One region of the Peribacillus sp. ACCC06369 genome, then DNA from elsewhere that is predicted to be linked to it. Evidence: riboswitches for the same ligand, from Rfam matches in the RefSeq annotation. Region 1 holds a riboswitch; each other region holds the start of a gene.
The links. Region 1 has a riboswitch for S-adenosylmethionine ahead of QUF78_RS03270 (sugar ABC transporter substrate-binding protein). Riboswitches for the same ligand answer to the same signal wherever they lie in the genome.
Positions count from the first base shown of each region.

Region 1 (3,280 bases):
GTTCCTCAGGTACAAGTGCCATGCCGCTTTTTACTGCATGGTGCGGTGATTTCAAAGAAAGCTTTCGGCCATTCAGGATGACCTCACCCGCTGTGATCGAAGTATGACCGAAAAGGGTTTTACACAGCTCCGTTTTCCCAGCCCCGACCAACCCCGCCAAGCCTATTATCTCTCCTGCTTTAATATGGAGACTAACATTTTTAACTTTCTCTGCATCTGACAATCCCTTCACTTCAAGAATAACGTCGCCAATCGAAGAATTCACTTCAGGGAACTGTTCCTCCATGGTTTTCCCGAGCATATTCTCTACCACTTCGTTACGGGTGATGTCTTCCATTTTTCGACAAGTGACACGCTCCCCATTCCTCATGACCGTAATTTCCTCACATATTTCAAAAATCTCGGGCAGACGATGTGAAATGAAAATGATTCCCACGCCTTTTTGCTTCAATTCATTTACAATTCGAAAAAGCTCTGTCGTCTCCGTATGACTTAACGGAGCAGTTGGTTCGTCGAGAATCAGGAATTTGCATTCTGTCGAAACGGCTCTTGCTATCAGGACCATCTGTTTTTCAGCCAAGGTAAGGTCTCTTACCAGCTTTTTCGAAGGGACACGAATTTTCATATCTTCAAGAATACAAGAGGCTTTATTGTGCAGCTCTTTCCATTGGACCATCTGTTTTTTTCCCATGTTTTGGACAATATCATTCAACATCACATTTTCCCCAACGGTTAAATAAGGGATGAGGGCCGTATCCACTTCCTGATAAACAATTTGAATGCCTTGTTCCTGCGCCTCTTTTGGTGAGCGGATATCCTGCTTCACCCCATCAATGAATATGTCACCTGAATAATGAACATGGGCTCCCGATAAAACTTTCATTAACGTCGATTTCCCTGCTCCGTTAGCACCGACCAATGCGTGGGCTTTCCCTGATTGTACAGAAAAATCAACTTCACTAAGCGCCTTCACCCCCGGAAATTCAATCGAGATTTTCTTCATTTCTAGTTGCGTGCCCATGTCCATTCCCCCTTATTGAACAGACACTCCCTTCACTGGAAAGAGAGTGTCCCCTTTTACTTTTTATAATGATCTTTCAAAACTTTCATCCAATCTTCTTCAAATTCCGCTGATACACCCCATCCTTCGACAATACCAGACAGATTTGCCATATTTACCGCTTCTTTTGAAGCTTGGATTTCCTTTTGTGAAATAAGTGAAGCCTCTAAGTCATAGGTTTGCGGCGTTTCTTCGCCCGCTAATTTTTTCGCCAATATCCTCATATTCACTGCACCGATCAACTTGGGATCGACTGCTGCCGTGTAGGACCATGAGCTGCCAGCTGATTGAATTTCCTGAAGGTCTGCATTCGACACATCAATTCCGTATATCTTCACTTCATCGCGTCCCGCTTCTTTAATTGCCCGGGCGGCACCGATAGCGAAGGCATCCCATGTTGCGAAAATGGCATCCAATTTACCTTTAGGGTATTTATTCAGCATTGCGGCTACAGCATTTTGTGTTTGAACCGAAGTATCTGCAGACGCCACTCCGAATCTTTCGACTTCTTTAATTCCAGGGTTTTCTTTTAATTTCTCCTGATAAACAGCATTTCTTCTCACCATTGGAGGGAAACCATCCACCCAAAGATACGCAATTGCCGCTTCACCTTTCTGTTCTTCTATCAGTTTATCAAGAGCCAGTGTTGCCAACGCTTCATCATCCTGTGATGTTAATGTTACGCCTTCTATTTTAGTTAGATCGCTTATTGAATCGAATGTAACAACGCTTTTGCCTGCATCAACCAACTTTTGAACGTCATTCACTGTTGCTGCATCATCACCATGGGAGATGATATAGCCGTCATAATCTTCCTGCAAAGCCTGTGCGATCGCATCATGAAATTTAGCCGTATCACCATTGGCTGTATATGTATCCACTTGAAACCCCAGTGCTTCTCCTTCTTCCTTCGCTCCTGCTAAGTATTGGGCCGTATGATCATCACCGCCAATTTTACGGATCACTTTGATTTTGGCTCCTTCCCCATTAGCAAATCTTTCCGGGACATTTTCAAATGATACTTTTTCTTCTTTCTTCGATTCTGTGGAACTCTGCCCTGTAGAGCAACCCGTTAAAAGCAAAGCCGAAGCGATGGCTGAAATGAATATCCCTTTAATAGACCTTCTCATCTTGTTCCCCTCCATATTTTCTTATTAGTCTTATCAGTTAAGTTGGTGTAAGTCCCAAAACAAAAACCTCTCTATTAATATAGAGAGGTTTAATCAGCTGTTCTGCAGACTTATCCCTCTCTTATCTGTCAAAACATTTCTGTTTTGCAGGATTTAGCACCAATTCCTAATGGAACGGTTGCTGGGCATCTTAGGGCCAGTCCCTCCGCCACTCTTGATAAGAGAATATATTGTGTTACGTTTTTCGTAATTATCACTTTATAGGGATATAGTCGTAAAGTCAATAGTTTTTCGAATATTTGAAATGTTCCCCGTTATTTTTCATTTTCTTTGCAGCTGGGCTAGACGCTTTTTCTCGATTTTTTCAAGTCTCTCCAACTGACGTAATTTCACTTCGAACAAAGTGATCGGGTCACGGTAAACTTCCGGATTTTCTTTCATATGCTCCAATGCAGCCTGGTAGTCTTTGATTTCTGTCTGCGTTTGCTCTATCGTTTTTTGAAGTAACGCAAAGGAACTGCGATAGAAAAGTGAGATGTCCCGATCCAAAGATTTTTCAAACAATCCAAATTGGGTAAGGAAACGTTCCGTGATCATTTCGGCAACATCTAGGTAATCTTCACTTTCCAGGTATTTCTTATAACGATTGTACATATTGGCTTTATTTTGCGGTATCGCCCCAAACAGCTTCCCTGCTCCTTTAAGCAGCAATTGTGATGGAGTTCTGCGCAAAAGGATATTAACGTTTTCGATGCGGATACTGCTTGTCATCCGGTCGGCATCACGGCGCCAGTCATCCAATACCCTAAAGTCACCTGCCAGCGTGATCCGTTCTTCTTTGTATAATTCATTGAACCCGGCACTCATTTCATCCATAAACTGCTGGCTTTGTGAGAACTCCATTTGGGAACTGGCAATCCAATCTTGAAGAGAACGGTAATATTGAGGCATGATCTTGTCAGAAATGAATGCTTGAATCCGCTCATTCATTTCCTGGTTTAACTGTACATGGACCTGACTGAAATCACTGCTTTCCGTTAACGATTTAGAGCAATCCCTCAGCAATTCAGGAATTTTAGATGAAAGCTGA
Region 1 covers NZ_JAUCEN010000002.1:514,551-517,830, reverse strand. The annotation lists gene QUF78_RS03275 (sugar ABC transporter ATP-binding protein) at 1-1,021, opposite strand, end outside; gene QUF78_RS03270 (sugar ABC transporter substrate-binding protein) at 1,078-2,190, opposite strand; SAM riboswitch class I at 2,309-2,414, opposite strand; gene QUF78_RS03265 (GTPase domain-containing protein) at 2,512-3,280, opposite strand, start outside.

Region 2 (3,280 bases), 4.3 Mb from region 1:
CGAGTAAACGTACATAACTCACGAGTATTTGCTCCAATTCACGAGTAAACGTTCCTAACTCGCGAGTATTTGCTCCCATTTCACGAGTATTTGCTCCTAACTCACGAGTAAAAGCACATAACTCACGAGTATTTGCTCCCATTTCACGAGTAAATGCTAATTTCGCGAGTAAATACTCCTAACTCACGAGTAAACGTACATAACTCGCGAGTATTTGCTCCAATTCACGAGTAAACGCACATAACACGCGAGTATTTGCTCCAATCCACGAGTAAACGCACATAACACGCGAGTATTTGCTCCAATCCACGAGTAAACGCACATAACACGCGAGTATTTGCTCCAATCCACGAGTAAACGCACATAACACGCGAGTATTTGCTCCAATTCACGAGAAAGCTCCAAACTCAAGAGTAACTATCGATTTCTTGAATTATTCCCCCTGAAGGCAAAATTAATCCATAAAAAAAGGTGCCCCGCTGTTGCGGGACACCTTTTTTTATGGATTATGCTTGTGCTTTTAATGTTTCTGCTTTATCCGTGCGTTCCCATGGAAGATCGACATCTGTACGGCCAAAATGTCCGTATGCAGCTGTTTGTTTGTAGATTGGGCGACGAAGATCAAGCATTTTGATGATACCAGCTGGACGAAGGTCGAAGTTTGCACGAACTAGGTCAACTAGGACTTCTTCGCTAACTGTACCAGTTCCGAATGTATCAATCGAGATCGATACAGGCTCTGCCACACCAATTGCGTATGCCAATTGAACTTCCGCTTTGTCAGCAAGGCCAGCGGCAACGATGTTTTTCGCAACGTAACGCGCTGCATATGCCGCAGAACGGTCAACTTTAGTAGCATCCTTACCAGAGAATGCACCACCGCCGTGACGAGCGTATCCGCCGTACGTATCAACGATGATTTTACGTCCAGTAAGACCAGCATCCCCTTGAGGTCCGCCAATTACGAAACGGCCGGTCGGGTTGATGAAGTACTTAGTTTGAGCATCGATCAATTCAGCTGGAACAACTGCTTTAATCACATGTTCTTTTATATCGGCTTGAATTTGTTCAAGCGTAATTTCTGCATCATGCTGTGTAGAGATAACGATCGTATCTACACGTACAGGACGGTTATTCTCATCATACTCCACAGTTACCTGTGTTTTACCATCAGGGCGTAAGTAAGCAAGAGTTTCATCTTTACGAACTTTAGCCAAGCGGAATGAAAGTTTATGTGCCAAGGAAATCGGAAGTGGCATAAGCTCTTCTGTTTCATTACAAGCAAATCCGAACATAAGACCTTGGTCCCCTGCACCGATTGCATCGATTTCTTCCTCTGACATGTTTCCTTCACGAGCTTCCAATGCTTTATCGACGCCAGCTGCGATATCAGCAGACTGCTCATCAATGGAACTCAATACAGCACAAGTTTCAGCATCGAAACCATATTTCGCACGTGTGTAACCAATTCCTGCAATGGTATCACGAACGATACGCGGAATATCCACGTAAGCGGATGTTGTAATTTCACCAGCAACAAGCACAAGACCTGTTGTTACACTTGTTTCACACGCAACACGTGCATTTGCATCCTTAGCAAGGATAGCATCTAAAATGGAATCTGAAATCTGATCACAAATTTTGTCCGGATGGCCCTCTGTAACAGATTCAGAAGTAAATAGACGTTTCTTTGACATCATATTTCCTCCTTGGAAGTTAGTATGTTGTAGGCATAAGCCTGATTTTTTACGGAACTCGTTTCCCTCATTAGTTTCAACTATAGACACAGAATTACTTATAAATACACAAAAACCTTCCCTGGCAAATGAGGAAAGGTTTAAAATTCTGTCTTCTATCCTTTCACTCTTATCGTTCAAGGGTTTTTTACCTTGCTCAGGTTAGCACCATCACCACTATTCCTTGAAGAACCATCGCTTTATTTTCGGCGATCGATCTTGGAGTCAAGTTCAATATGGCAGGTTGCTGGGTTTCAAAGGGCCTGTCCCTCCACCAACTCGGGATAAGAGAATCCGTACAATTTAAGATAATATCGTATCAGGTTGGAACTTGTCAATGTTTTTCTAAAAAGAACATATCCGCCCACTTGAAAAAATGGGTTGTTTCAGCGTCTTCAAAGGGTTTCCAAGGTAGAAGGCGAATAGAAATGTTGAAAATTGCCATTAATAATAGAAAATAAAGCATACTAACAGGAATGGCCAATTAGAAATATGTTGCTTAATTACTTCCTATTTAAAATAAAATTTTCACTCCATGTAAGTATATGCAATTGTATTGACTCGGTTCCTGCGCCTTAATAAGGAAAAATGATTAACGAAACCAGTTGAAAATAATCACAAATTAAAAGAAATAGTATAGACTATTTAAATGAATGTGTTATACTAATTGTAATATAAAAACTTAAACAAAGGAAGGTACCTCATATATGAATTCTGTAGATGTTTCTAATGAGTTACACCAGTTATTAACAGGAAACAATGTTCAAACTCAACTTTCAGTTCCTCAATTGGTCGAAAAAGTATTAAGCAGAAATGAAGGCGTACTAACATCAACTGGTGCAGTAAAAGCTGAAACCGGCAAGTATACTGGTCGTTCACCTAAAGATAAATATATCGTGGAAGAATCATCCGTTAAGGATAAAGTCGATTGGGGTTCAGTGAACCAGCCAATTTCTGAAGATGTTTTCAATAAACTATATAATAAAGTAGTTGACTACCTAAAAGCAAAAGAAGAGATTTTCGTTTTCAAAGGTTTCGCTGGTGCAGACGAATCATCACGTCTTCCCATCCGAGTTGTTAATGAATATGCTTGGCATAATCTTTTTGCCCATACTTTGTTCATCCGTCCGAACGAAGAGGAATTAAGAGGTCACGAAGCTGAATTCACAATTCTTTCGGCACCTAATTTCAAAGCAGACCCAGAGGTGGACGGGACTTCATCCGAAACTTTCATCATCGTTTCATTTGAACGCCGTACCATCCTGATCGGCGGAACGGAATATGCAGGAGAAATGAAAAAATCGATCTTCTCGATCATGAACTACTTACTTCCAGAGGCTGGAATCCTTCCAATGCATTGCTCTGCTAACGTAGGACGTGAAGGAGACGTCGCTTTATTCTTCGGACTGTCTGGAACAGGTAAAACAACTTTATCCGCAGACACTAGCCGTAAACTGATTGGCGATGACGAGCACGGCTGGTCTTCTAACGGCGTATTCAACATCGAAGGTGGCTGCTATGCGAAAACGATCAACCTTTCACGT
Region 2 covers NZ_JAUCEN010000002.1:4,783,424-4,786,703, forward strand. The annotation lists gene QUF78_RS24210 (hypothetical protein) at 1-142, opposite strand, end outside; gene QUF78_RS24215 (hypothetical protein) at 179-346, opposite strand; gene metK (methionine adenosyltransferase) at 507-1,700, opposite strand; SAM riboswitch class I at 1,864-2,027, opposite strand; gene pckA (phosphoenolpyruvate carboxykinase (ATP)) at 2,444-3,280, shown strand, end outside.
Region 2: linked by a shared signal. The riboswitch ahead of metK (methionine adenosyltransferase) and the one ahead of QUF78_RS03270 (sugar ABC transporter substrate-binding protein) in region 1 are both predicted to bind S-adenosylmethionine.

Region 3 (3,280 bases), 2.6 Mb from region 1:
TTTTTCAATATGCCTCGTTACATTTTTCTTGAATTCCCCTAATTCAGCGGTTGTTTCCTGTTTGGCACCAAGTGCAACACCAAATGCAGCCGTCAGTCCAATTGCTGGGGCACCACGAACTTTTAATGTCAATATGCTGTCATATACATCATCAACAGAATGAAGTTCAATAAATTCTGTTATGGAAGGAAGGGCTTGTTGATTTAATAATGTAATATGGGTATCATCCCATTGTACCGAATATGGTAAGGGTGCTAGTGTAGTCATGTGCAGGTCTCCTTTTAAAGGGTTGAATAAGATGGCAGTGTACGTTGCTTCAACGCTTCAATGACAGCTGGAACATCCAATTCTTCCCGTTTTTTAATTAAAAATGCACCAATTTCCAATGTTGCCGTTTTGGCAGCGATCCTTGTATCTTTATTTTCAATGACGTTTAAATCGGCAACATGGGAAAGGCCAATGGTTCGTCGAATCAGTTCACAGCCGGCAAAACCGAATGCATCTTTTTTGAATTTTGTCAGTAAATAAGGCAGATAACCTTTCACATGGCGGAATGGGCTTTTATTTTGGCCTTCCCATAATTCGGTATAAGTTTCTTCAAAGGCATTCCAAAATTCATGAAGGTGTGAGAAAATCTCTTCCTTTCCAGCGCCATTTCGTGTAATTGCCTGAAAGAGAAGGTTGGCGGTGTATTGACCAAGGTCAAAACCAACGGGCCCATAAAAAGCGAATTCCGGATCAATAACCTTTGTTTCAGTTTCACTTGCAAAAATACTTCCAGTATGTAAATCTCCATGAAGCAAGGCTTCCTGCTCGGTTTCAAAGCTTTGTTTCAGCTTAGCGACCTCAAGTATCACTTCTTGATCATTCCAAATATTTTTGGCGGCATCAGTCAATTCCAGCTCGAAATCTCCCGGAAGTTCCTCAAAAAATGGATCCGTGAAAATAAAGACCTCAGTGATTTTGCAGAGTTCCGGATTCGTGAAATGTCGGGCCACTTCCTTTTTCGCGGATGGTTCTAAATGATAATCTGATGTATAAAATGCCGTCTTCGCTACATATTCACCAATATGCTGTGAAAGCAATGGATATTGATCGCCATCGATCAAGCCTTTTCTAACGATTTTCAAGTGCGATAAATCTTCCATGACTGTGATGGCAAGCTGTTCATCCGAATAATAGACTTGCGGTACGAATTCGGGGCAATAGCTTCTGAAATGAATCAGTGCATTCGCTTCAATGGATGCCCTTTTCAATGTCAGTGGCCAGCTTTCACCAAGTACCTTGGCATAAGGGACAGCTTGTTTGATTATTATTCCTTTGTTTGTGACTGTGTCTGTAATATGAAAAACATAATTTAAATTTCCATCGCCGATTTCTTTACAGTTTAAACTTGCATCCGCATTGACCAACCCAAGTTTTTTTGCAAGGGTTATAGCAGTTTCGTTTGTCAATCTCTTAAAATTTGAATGGTTTTGAGTCATTCTTTTCCCCTCCAGATTCAAAATAAGAATAAAAAAGCCTCTTTCATATAGAAAGAGGCAGAAGTTTTGGCTTCGGACCTCTTATCTTCCAGAAAATGAATTCTGGTGGAATTAGCACCGTGCTCTGTGGATTTTATAATCCGGCGGTGAATCCGCCCCATTTCACAATGGTATTACAGTCGGTTGCTGGGCTTCATAGGGCCTTTATCCCTCAGCCTGCTCTTGATAAGAGTATATGTTTTCTGAAATTTTAATCTTCGGGAAAATAATATCAACTTTTTAAATAGTTTGTCAATGGGGAAATTAATAATAATCCGGCCGACTATCTTCGAATACGGGTATTTTGTTCATGGCCAAAGCCCAGACTCGATCACTGGAGAGCCTTATTGATTAGCCGTGCCATTGAGAACCAATCATATGTTGTAGCCGTTAACCGTTCAGGTTCGGATGTCAATAATATTCCTTGATTATTGATCCATGGGGGAATATCATAGGTGAATCCGGAGAAGCAAACGAACTCTTGACAGGCACCTTGGACTTCAATAAAGTTACAAAAGCACGGAACTTCGGCGCCTTGAACGGTATGGGCTCGCTGCCATTCAGGAAAACGAATGTCATAACAAATGAATCCAGCACATATTTTTTCATCAAGAGTAAATTAACCATCTTTTTCACCTGGCTGCAGGAAATGATGTTCATCCATTAACTGAAATAAGTGAAGCTTATCATATTGTTTAATGAGATTTCCATGCTTATTGATGATGATCATGTTGTTATAGATGCCCTTGCTTGCTCTTTTGGCAACGGAACCCCCAATTATGTGAAACTGGTGTTTCTTTGCCTGATCTTTTAAACATTCAATCGTTTTTTCTGCTTCTTCATCAGCAATCTCATTTAACCTGGTCAAGTCGTATCCTGTTGTCCGAAGCTCTGGTAAAATAACCATATCGGGTTTGGACATTGCTGCTTTTTCCATCCATTGTTCTGCAACCTGAAAATTGATATCTGGTTGCCCGAAGGCAATATCCATTTGAATGCAGGCAATCTTCCACTTCATCGTTAAAAACCCCACATGTAAAAAATGCTTTACAAGACTATGATAAACATATATCATTTGTGACTAGAATTTCAAGAAATTTCAGAGAAGGTGTATAAATGTTGCAATTCGAAAAATCCAGACAACTTCAAAAACTGCCCAAGCAATTTTTTGCCTCTCTAGTCGCAAAAGTCAATGCGATTACGGCGCAAGGTCATGATGTCATTAATTTAGGCCAGGGAAACCCTGATCAACCGACGCCTGAACATATCGTGAAAAGTTTGCAGGTTGCCGCTGAAAAAACGATTAATCATAAATATTCGCCGTTTCGGGGACATCAATATTTAAAAGATGCTGCTGCCGTCTTTTATGAACGTGAATATGGTGTCAAGCTGGATCCGAATAGTGAAGTGGCGATTCTCTTCGGGGGAAAGGCAGGTCTTGTCGAACTGCCGCAGTGTTTATTGAATCCAGGTGATACGATCCTTGTTCCAGACCCCGGCTATCCGGATTATCTTTCCGGTGTCGTTTTAGCACAGGCAAAGACCGAACTGATGCCCTTGACAGAAGAAAATGATTTTCTTCCGAAATACAATGACATACATAAAGAAGTGCTAGTTAAAGCCAAAATGATGTTTTTGAACTATCCGAATAATCCCACAGGTGCTTCTGCAACTGAAAGTTTCTTTGATGAAACCGTCTCCTTTGCAAAAGAGCATTCGATTTGCGTGGTCCACGATTTCGCATATGGGGCGATAGG
Region 3 covers NZ_JAUCEN010000002.1:3,072,936-3,076,215, reverse strand. The annotation lists gene mtnA (S-methyl-5-thioribose-1-phosphate isomerase) at 1-267, opposite strand, end outside; gene mtnK (S-methyl-5-thioribose kinase) at 282-1,484, opposite strand; SAM riboswitch class I at 1,563-1,716, opposite strand; gene QUF78_RS28040 (hypothetical protein) at 1,948-2,190, shown strand; gene QUF78_RS15715 (nitrilase-related carbon-nitrogen hydrolase) at 2,143-2,541, opposite strand; gene QUF78_RS15710 (pyridoxal phosphate-dependent aminotransferase) at 2,640-3,280, shown strand, end outside.
Region 3: linked by a shared signal. The riboswitch ahead of mtnK (S-methyl-5-thioribose kinase) and the one ahead of QUF78_RS03270 (sugar ABC transporter substrate-binding protein) in region 1 are both predicted to bind S-adenosylmethionine.